Regions from separate parts of the Comamonas sp. lk genome, predicted to be linked through region 2. Evidence: riboswitches for the same ligand, from Rfam matches in the RefSeq annotation. Region 2 holds a riboswitch; each other region holds the start of a gene.

Region 1 (3,269 bases), 1.7 Mb from region 2:
TGACCAGCAGGCCGCAGACCAGGCTCCACAGCGACAGCGCCGGTACGTTGCCCGCCCAGCTGTGCACCAGCAGATCAGGCCCGAAGGCCCGTACGGCTCCGCCCTTGGGCGCGGGCTGGAAACCGTCCAGTACGGCGGGGTTGGCAAAATCCTCGGCCACAAAGCGCCGCAGCTGCGCGGCGCGGAAGGTCTTGAAAAACCCGGTCAGTCCCAGCCGCACCATGTCCGCGTCGTAGCCGCTGACCACGGGCAGCCAGGCTTCGGCCTGTTGGCGATACGGATCATTGCGGTCAAGCAGGCGCGCAATGGCTCGGTCGATCACGGCGATGATCTCTGCCACCGTCATGGTTCGCAGATGGCGATCTGCCGCCTGCTGCACCCGATCCGCCAGCGCCCGCATCTGGGCGGCGCTCAGCACGGGAACAGAGACTTCCAGCCGCAGGTCCTCGCGTTCAAAGGGCAGCACTTGCCACTGAACCTCGTCGTCGCGTAAGCCGGGCAGATAGCCGGCCGTGATCCGCTCGATCTTCATGCGGCAGCAGCTTTCACAAACTCCTCTACGGCCAGCGAACAGCCCTTGGCGGCCGCACCCTCGGCACGGCCCAGCAGCAGAAAACCACCCTCGGCCCACAGGCCCACGTCCTCGGTCAGTATGGTGGTGACGGCGTTGTAGTTGGCCAGGTCGCAGTGCACGAGGATGCCGCGCTCGCCGGGTGCCACGTTGCGGCCGGTGACGGGCTCGACCAGGCGCGAGCGTATCCAGTGCGGCCCCGATTTGACCGAGGGCAGCACGGTGTTGCCGTCGTCATAGAACTGCGTGCTCAGCTCGGTCATGCCATACATATTGATGCAGTGACTGAGCGGCACGCCCAGCAGCTGGGACAGGTCGGCATAGAACTCCTCCAGCGGCAACTCGCGCGACTGGCCTTTGTAGCCGCCCGTGTCGAGAATGCGGCTGCCCGCAGGCAGGCGAAAGCTACGGCCCTGGGCACGCAGAGCGTCCATCACATGTACCAGGCTGAAGCTGGCACCCAGCAGTGCATAAGGTCGGTCTGTACGTTCGGATTCCTCCAGAGCCGCGCACAGCGCCGGCATGTCCAGCCCCTCAGAGCCCAGGAAATAGCGGCTGTCAGGCGTGCCGAACTCAGACTTGGCCAGCGCTAGATAATGCGCCAGCGAGGAATTGGGCATGGCTTGCTCGTCGGGGAAAAGAATGCCCATGGGCAGACGCTCCGCTCCTTGCATGAAGCGCTGTGCGAAGTTGCGCGTCATCGACAGATCGTAGACGTCGAGCAGGGGGTGGAAGTGGCGGCCGCGCGCAGCCCGACCCGTAGTGCCGCTGGTCATAAACACGCGCTCGGTGGGGGAGGCGGGCTCGCTGCGCAGCTCCATGGCCTTGAAAGCGTCAATGGGTACGGCCGGAATATCGCTCCAGGTCTTCACATTGCGCAGCGTGGCACCGCGCCGCTGGCAGAAGCTGCGAAACGGCGCATTGGATTCGAACTGATAGGCAAACAGCCGCAGGGCGAGCTGGTCGAACTGGTCGTCGGTGCAGCCATCCATGGCAATGAATGAGAGCAGGTCTGCGACCAGCGAGGCGGCCTTGTCCATGGAATTCCTTCGAGAGCTGGGACATGATGCTCCGAAGGCCCCTGGCTGTGCCGCAAGCAGGTGCGGTCACGTCAGGATGCAAGCTCTTCTTCCGCCGGAATGACCCGGATCAAGTTCTCGGGTGTGGATCTCAGCACGGCAGTGCACCCCGGAGCGGAGGGCCATCTTACCGCAGTTGCGCTGACGCCGTCGTGTACGGCGGCAAGCGCCCGAATGTCGGTCTGGCTAGGCGGGGCCGCTTTGGGCCAACGCCTGTGCCAGCAGGGCAATCGAGCGTGGCGCGCAGCCCTCGGCATCGTTGCTGATGGTCACAAAGGCGGGCTGGCCGGCACCCGTAATGCCCTGGATGGTGCGCGCCAGCAGGGCGCGGGTATGCAGGTCCTCGGAGCGGATTTCGTTGAAAGGCTCATGTTTTTTCTGCGCATCGGCGTAGCCATAGGCGCCGAAGATGCGGTTCAGGCTCCAGCGACAGACCAGGGGGCCGGGCCACAGGGCGCGCAGCATGGGTAGCTGCTGCTCTATGGGCGGCATCTTGCCGTGCAGCCCCAGGCAGAAGGTGGCTGCGTGGGCCTTGAGCGTGGCGGCCAGCGCAGGGCCCAGCAACTCGGGGTCGCGCACTTCCACGGCCACGATGACTTGCGGCCGAGCGGCCAGTGCCTGGCGCACGGCAGCCAGCATGACCCCCAGTTTGTCCAGCAACGCGCCGGGGCGGCTGAGCCAGCTCCAGGGCAGGGGGCTGAGCTGAAAGACCAGCACGCCCAGCTTTTCGCCCAGGCCTTCCAGCGTGGGCTCCACGAAATGTTCCACGGCCAGGCGCGGGTCCAGAAAGGCCGGGTTGCTCTGGCGGGGCTTGCCGTCCTCGCTGCGAACCTGGGCATCGGTGACTCCGGCCGGACATTTGACGACAAAACGAAAATCGGCATCGACCTGGGCTGCAAAAGCCGCGTATTGGCTGGCCGTCAGCGGGCGCCAGAAGGTGCGGTCCACGCAAACGGTGCGCAGCAGCGGGTGCTGGTGATAGGCGGTGAGCCCTTTTTTGGATAGCACGCTGGCGTCATAGGCGCCGTCCCAGACCAGTCCATCCCAGCCGGGATAAGACCAGGTGGATACGCCCATGCGCAGACCCGCAGGCAGTTGGGCCGCCAGCTCTGCCAGCTGCAAAGCGCTTGGCGCAAGCGCTACACCGCCGGATTTAGCCGCTGTTTTGGGCGCGGGTTTGGCATCGGCCTGTCCGGGCGCCAAGCGCGATGCGGCCGTGCCGGGCGCGGGCTGGCGCTCCGGTGGGCTGGCATCGGCAAACAAGTCATCCTGGACAGAGTCGGGCATGGTGAGTCTGATTTTAATGAAATAGACCTCAAGCCCATAGTGAGAAAGCGCGAGCAGCTATGAAATGCATAGTTTTTTCGTTTCTGTTGCATTTCAGCCGGCTTGCATGCGCAGAGGGGCGGAATGCCTATGGCACACTCATTGGCTTTCTGGGTTGAACGCCATGGGGCGGGTATCAAATGCAAAAAATCATTGGTCAGATTGCCGAAGAACTGAATGTCAAGCCGCAGCAGGTGAGTGCCGCGGTGGAGTTGCTCGATGGCGGTGCCACGGTTCCGTTTGTTGCCCGCTACCGCAAGGAAGCGACGGGCGGCCTGGACGATACGCAGCTG
Region 2 (3,269 bases):
TGCAAATGTCGGACGGACAGGGCTTACCGGGGCGCTTGCACCCACCATCGTGGGTGCAAGCAGGCTGCATGGTGGCAGGCCGGCAGTGCGATGCCATTAGGGCAAGCACGGCTCAGGCGCAGTCAAGTGATGAGCTGTTGCTTGCGGCACCAGGGCGTTTGCGGGCTGTTGCCTGCGGTACAGGAGCAATTGCCTGAGCCGCATACACTGCGGCGCAATCTTTTGACGGATGAAGACAGGTGATTGAGTGATGACCATGGAAAATTTGCTGCAGCAGCGCCGCTCGGTGCGTGCTTTTCTTCCCCGCGCTGTGGACGCAGCGACCGTGCGCCAGCTGCTGGAGACGGCGGCGCAAGCCCCGTCGGGCGGCAATATGCAGCCCTGGCGGGTGACGGCCGTGGGCGGTGATGCGCTGCAGGCGCTTGGCACCAAGGCCAGCCAGACCGAGCCGGTATCGCGCCCCGGTCTGTCCTATCCGCCCGGTCTGTGGGAGCCGTATCGCAGTCGCCGTTTTGACAATGGCGAAGATCTGTATCGCGCCATCGGGATTGGCCGCGAGGACAAGGCCGCCCGTCTGCAGCAGCTGGCCAAGAACAGCCAGATGTTCGGCGCCCCGGTGGGTGTTTTCGTGGCGGTGGAAGAGCGCATGGGCTATGCGCAGTGGGTGGACCTGGGCATTTATCTGCAATCCTTCATGTTGCTGGCGGTGGAGCAAGGTCTGGCCACCTGCGCCCAGGGTTTCTGGCGCTTGTACAACGACATGCTGATAGAGCAGCTGGCGCTGCCCGCCGGCTATCAGATCGCTTTTGGCATTGCGCTGGGGTATGAGGATCCATCGGCTTCCATCAACCAGTGGCGCGCCAGCCGTGCGCCCGGCGGCGAATGGCTCACGCTGCAGGGTTTTTGATTGAGCACAGTGCGGTCACAGCTGTTGCAACGGGTTTGTGCGGGGCTTGACCTGCCAAAAACCTCGCCTATACTGGCTGCTGCTCCGGGGTGTGCGAAAGCGCTGAGAGACCAGAAGTGGATCTGTCGAAAGACGGCTCTATCAAGGTTAACCCGACGAACTTGATCCGGTTCATACCGGCGGAAGAAGAGCGGGACCCTGAAGCGGGGCCGATGGATGACAGGCAAGGCTGCTTTTCAAGCGCCGCACCTTTGAACCATGCGGCACAGCACACCCCAGGCGCCTCGCGCACTGGGGTTTTGTCTTTTATGGACTGACCACGGGACGCGTCGGCCATGGCCGGAATCCAAAAATTCCGGTGGTGAAATTAAGGCACTGGCCAACCAGCGCCCAGGTTTCACCCAGGTGCAGGTGGTTGATGGCAGCAAGCCGGCATCCACCAGATCAGAGCAGGGCCGGCACTCCACGGAGCGTTTGATGAATTCACACGCTTTGAGGAGACTGACATGAACGCCCCCGATTCCATCTTCACCCCTGCTGCTGGCAACGCCCCGGATGCGAGCCGTTTTGCCGACCTGCTGGCCCAGTCGCTGGAACCGTTTCCTGCCTCCGTCAAGAGCTATCTGCCAGGTCAGCTGCATAGCGGCTTGCGCGTGCCGGTGCGCGATATCGCACTGACCAATGGCGAGCTGGTCAGCGTGTATGACACCTCCGGCGCCTATACCGATCCGTCTGCCACCATCGACGTGCGCAAGGGCCTTGCCAGCGTGCGCGGTGGCTGGATTGATGCGCGTGGCGACAGCGAATACTACGTGGGCCGCCAGCGCGTGGCGCTGGATGATGGTGGCAAGCGTGGCGAAGAAGACCGACGTGTGGACCAACTGCGTGCCGAGGCCGCCGCCCTGCAGCGCCAGCCGCGCCGCGCCAAAAGCGGTGCCAACGTGACCCAGATGCATTACGCGCGCAAAGGCATCATCACGCCCGAGATGGAGTACGTGGCCTTGCGCGAGAACGGCCGCCGTGAATGGATGGCCGAGTACCAGCAGGACGCGGCGCGTGAAGCGCGCCTGGCAGGCAACAGCCTGGGTGCAGCCATCCCCAAGATCATCACCCCCGAATTTGTGCGCGACGAAGTGGCCCGCGGCCGCGCCATCATTCCCGCCAACATCAACCACCCCGAAGTCGAGCCCATGGCCATAGGCCGCAACTTCAAGGTCAAGATCAACGCCAATATCGGCAACTCCGCCGTCACTTCCAGCATCGAGGAAGAAGTTGAAAAGCTGGTCTGGGCGATCCGCTGGGGCGCGGACAACGTCATGGACCTGTCCACGGGCAAGAACATCCACACCACGCGTGACTGGATCGTGCGCAACTCGCCCGTGCCCATCGGCACCGTGCCCATCTATCAGGCGCTGGAGAAAGTCGGCGGCATTGCCGAAGACCTGACTTGGGAAATCTTCCGCGACACCCTGGTCGAGCAGGCCGAGCAGGGCGTGGACTACTTCACCATCCACTCCGGCGTGCGCCTGGCCTATATCCATCTCACGGCCCAGCGCCGTACCGGCATCGTTTCGCGCGGCGGCTCCATCATGGCCAAGTGGTGCATGGCCCACCACCGCGAAAGCTTTCTGTACGAGCACTTCGAAGACATCTGCGACATCATGAAGCAGTACGACGTGAGCTTCTCGCTGGGCGATGGCCTGCGTCCCGGCTGCGCATCGGACGCCAATGACGAAGCCCAGTTTGCCGAACTCAAGACCCTGGGCGAGCTGACGCAGATCGCCTGGAAGCACGATGTGCAGACCATGATCGAAGGCCCGGGCCATGTGCCCATGCACATGATCCAGGCCAATATGACCGAGCAGCTCAAGCACTGCCATGAGGCCCCGTTCTACACGCTGGGCCCGCTGACCATAGACATCGCCCCCGGCTACGACCATATCGCCTCCGCCATCGGCGCGGCCATGATCGGCTGGATGGGTACGGCCATGCTGTGCTACGTCACGCCCAAGGAGCACCTGGGTCTGCCTGACCGCGACGACGTCAAGCAAGGCATCATTGCCTACAAGATTGCGGCCCACGCAGCCGATGTGGCCAAGGGCCATCCGGGCGCCCGCTCACGCGACGATGCCCTGAGCCAGGCGCGTTTTGACTTCCGTTGGGAAGACCAGTTCAACCTGGGCCTGGACCCCGACACCGCCCGTGCCTTCCACGACGAAACCCTGCCCAAGGACAGCGCCAAGGTGGCGCACTTTTGCAGCATGTGCGGCCCCAAGTTCTGCTCCATGAAGATTACGCAGGAAGTGCGTGACTTCGCCAAGCAGCAAGGCGTGGCCGCCGAGCAAGGCATTGCCGTAGGCAT
Region 3 (3,269 bases), 1.5 Mb from region 2:
TTCGTGAGCATCAAAGGCAGTACTGCCAATGTACGTGCCACCCCCAGTACGCGCGCTCCCGTGCGCTGGGAGCTGAGCAAAGGCTATCCGCTGCAGGTCATCAAGCACCAGGGCTCATGGCTGCGGGTCAAGGACAACGAAGCCACGCTGGGCTGGGTCCATCAAGGCATCACCGGCAAAGCCGCACATATGGTGGTCACGGCCCCTACGGCCAATCTGCGGGCCGGCCCAGGCCAGAACCACCGCCGCGTGGCCAGGCTGGAGCAAGGCGATGTGCTGCGCACCCTCAAAAAGCAGGGTGGCTGGGTGCAGGTGCAGCGCAGCAACGGCGCCAGCGGCTGGGTGGCCGGCAATCTGGTCTGGGGCTGGTAACGCCCTCGAGCTAAAAAACCAAGGCCTGCATCTGCAGGCCTTTGGCTTGCTAAGGCCGTTGAGGCTCAAACAATCAGCTGCGCGCGTGGTGCATAGCCATGGTTGAGCGGACCATGGCCGTGGCCGGTGTAGACATCGGCGCCGGCAGCAATCGCGCCCAGAATATAGCGGCGCGCTTCGGTCACGGCCTGCTCCAGAGCCAGGCCCTGGGCCAGGAAGGAGGCAATCGCCGAAGACAGCGTGCAGCCCGTGCCATGGCCGTTATGGGTCGCGATGCGCTGCGATTGCAGGCGCAGATAGTCGCTGGCGGCCTGACCCTGACGGCCCAGCACATCCATGACCAGATCGCCGGGCAGATGGCCGCCCTTGAGCAGCACGGCCGGTGCCCCCATGGCCAGCAGATCGGCCACCGCCGCATCCAGATCGTCGATACCGCCAATGCCCCGGCCCAGCAGCATGGCGGCCTCGTCCAGATTGGGTGTGATGACGCTGGCCAGCGGGAAAATCTCCCTGACCAGCACCTGGGCAGTCTCGGGCGCGATCAGGCGGTCGCCGCTGGTGGCCACCATCACCGGGTCCAGCACCACGTTCTTGATCTGGTGGCGGCGAATGGCATCGGCCACCACGCTCACCACCTCGGGCGTGGCCAGCATGCCGATCTTGACGGCATCCACGCCAATGTCCTGAACCACGGCATCGATCTGGTCACGTACGGTAGCGAGCGGAATGCCGTGAATACCAGTCACGCCCAGCGTGTTTTGCACGGTGATGGCGGTAATTGCCGTCATGCCGTAGCAGCCCAGGGCGCTGCAAGTTTTCAGATCGGCCTGGATGCCGGCACCGCCACCACTGTCCGAACCGGCAATGGAGAGCACGCGCGCATAGCGCTTGCGGCCTGTGGAGGCTTGAGGAGCCGCAGTGGATGGGAAGGTGGATACGGTAGGTTCAGTGTTTGGCGCGGTCATGGGGAAAAATTATCGCCCATGCGCGTGCTCCATGCCCGATGTCGCCGGTTGTGCTTTAATCTGCTCACACGGACGAAACAGGGGTGTCCCACGCGGTCTGCAAACCATTCAAAGTGTTTGCAAACTTGGTGCGGACTGAGAAACACCCTGGGGCCTACACCGGCCCCCTGCACCCGATCCAGGTCATGCTGGCGTGGGGAGTTTCAGAGTCAGCGCGTTCCACATCCGCGTTTTGTCCTGCACATGGTTGCCATGCAGGACTGCCTCATTCCCACCTGCCCCCGCTCCATGTGCGTATCGATTGAAAGAATACGAACCGCACATGTCATTGCTTCAAGCTTCTTCACACGTCGCCATTGTGGGCGGCGGCCTCATGGGCCGGCTGCTGTCCCTGGCGCTGGCTCTGCGCGGCCACCGCATCGATCTGTACGACGCCCACGGCCCCGAAGGCGATGGTGCTGCCGCCCGCGTTGCGGCCGCCATGCTGGCGCCGCTGGCCGAGTCGGCCATTACCGAACCCGGCGTGGTGCGCATGGGCCAACATGCCTTGAAGCGCTGGCCCGAGCTGCTGGCCCGGCTGCAGCAACCGGTGTTCTTTCAGCAAAACGGCACGCTCATCCTCTGGCACCGCCAGGATCAGGCCGATGCAGCCCGCTTTTTTGGCCTGCTGGAGAAAAATCGCCGCATCAACCCCAGCCTGCCGGCCATGGAAGAAAAGACCGGCGCTGCGCTGCAAGACTGCGAACCTGCGCTGCAAAACCGTTTCAGCCAGGCCGTGTACCTGCCCGGCGAAGGACAGCTGGACAATCGCCAGTTGATGGCCGCTCTGCTGCCAACCCTGACCGAGCTGGATGTGAAGCTGCACTGGCATGCGCCGCGCGAGCTGTCGGACTTTGCGCCCGGCACGGCCGGTCAGCCCGATTTTGTCTTTGACTGCCGTGGCCTGGGTGCCCGCTCGCAGTGGAAAGACCTGCGCGGCATACGCGGCGAGGTGGTGCGCATCCACGCGCCAGAGGTGACGCTGCAGCGCCCCACGCGCTTGATTCACCCGCGCTACCCCATCTATATCGCCCCCAAAGAGGACCATCTGTTCGTGATCGGTGCGACCGAGATCGAGTCGGACGATATGTCGCCCGCCAGCGTGCGCTCGACGTTAGAGCTGCTCTCTGCCGCCTACACCGTGCACCCCGGCTTTGCCGAGGGCCGGATTGTGGAGATTGCCACCCAGTGCCGCCCCACCCTGCCCGATAATCTGCCCGCCGTGCGCCTGCTGGCCCCGCGTGTCATGGAAGTCAACGGTCTGTACCGCCACGGCTTCATGATCTCGCCCGCCATGCTGGATGTGGTGCTTGAACTGGTGGACCACAACGATTCACCGCTGGCCCGCGAATTTGAGGTCGCCGTACACCGCAGCTGAACGCCTGTCACACCAGCCCTGACTTTGGTGCACAGCACAAACAACCTGGGCATACACAAGAATTTGAGCCACAAGGCGTAACTTTGCGCCCTGCCTTAGAAAAGAATGCATTGACTCCGATGACCGCCATGAAAATCACCATCAACCAGCATCCCCATGAACTGCCCGCAGCGGCCACCGTGGCCTATGCGCTGGAAAAACTGCAGGCCACACCGCCGTTTGCCGTGGCCGTCAACACCCTTTTTGTGCCCAAGGCCCGCTACGAGGCGCTGGCACTTCATGATGGCGACAAGATGGAAGTCATCTCCCCAGTCACTGGCGGTTGAAAAAAGTTCGCCAGAGTCGCTGCGCTGCAGCGCTTGCCCAGGGCCTCTCACTCAGGCCATGCCTGTGCAGTGGCTTGCAGATCCAAGATAAAGACAAATCATGAATACAAAAACCAACGACGACGCCCTGGTTCTGTACGGCCAGCGTTTTGAAAGCCGATTACTGCTGGGCACTTCGCGTTACCCCTC

The links. Region 2 has a riboswitch for thiamine pyrophosphate ahead of thiC (phosphomethylpyrimidine synthase ThiC). Riboswitches for the same ligand answer to the same signal wherever they lie in the genome.
Region 1: it holds a riboswitch for thiamine pyrophosphate, as region 2 does, so the genes downstream of both, EAO39_RS09595 (long-chain fatty acid--CoA ligase) here and thiC (phosphomethylpyrimidine synthase ThiC) in region 2, are expected to answer to the same signal.
Region 3: it holds a riboswitch for thiamine pyrophosphate, as region 2 does, so the genes downstream of both, EAO39_RS10725 (FAD-dependent oxidoreductase) here and thiC (phosphomethylpyrimidine synthase ThiC) in region 2, are expected to answer to the same signal.

The regions. Positions count from the first base shown of each region.
Region 1 is NZ_UOOB01000001.1:2,073,401-2,076,669, forward strand. It holds gene EAO39_RS09590 (acyl-CoA reductase) at 1-532, opposite strand, end outside; gene EAO39_RS09595 (long-chain fatty acid--CoA ligase) at 529-1,611, opposite strand; TPP riboswitch at 1,681-1,772, opposite strand; gene EAO39_RS09600 (DUF72 domain-containing protein) at 1,837-2,937, opposite strand; gene EAO39_RS09605 (Tex family protein) at 3,117-3,269, shown strand, end outside.
Region 2 is NZ_UOOB01000001.1:3,819,778-3,823,046, reverse strand. It holds gene EAO39_RS17450 (nitroreductase) at 251-907, shown strand; TPP riboswitch at 983-1,112, shown strand; gene thiC (phosphomethylpyrimidine synthase ThiC) at 1,414-3,269, shown strand, end outside.
Region 3 is NZ_UOOB01000001.1:2,319,858-2,323,126, reverse strand. It holds gene EAO39_RS10735 (SH3 domain-containing protein) at 1-372, shown strand, start outside; gene thiD (bifunctional hydroxymethylpyrimidine kinase/phosphomethylpyrimidine kinase) at 438-1,337, opposite strand; TPP riboswitch at 1,407-1,554, shown strand; gene EAO39_RS10725 (FAD-dependent oxidoreductase) at 1,660-2,754, shown strand; gene thiS (sulfur carrier protein ThiS) at 2,883-3,080, shown strand; gene EAO39_RS10715 (thiazole synthase) at 3,181-3,269, shown strand, end outside.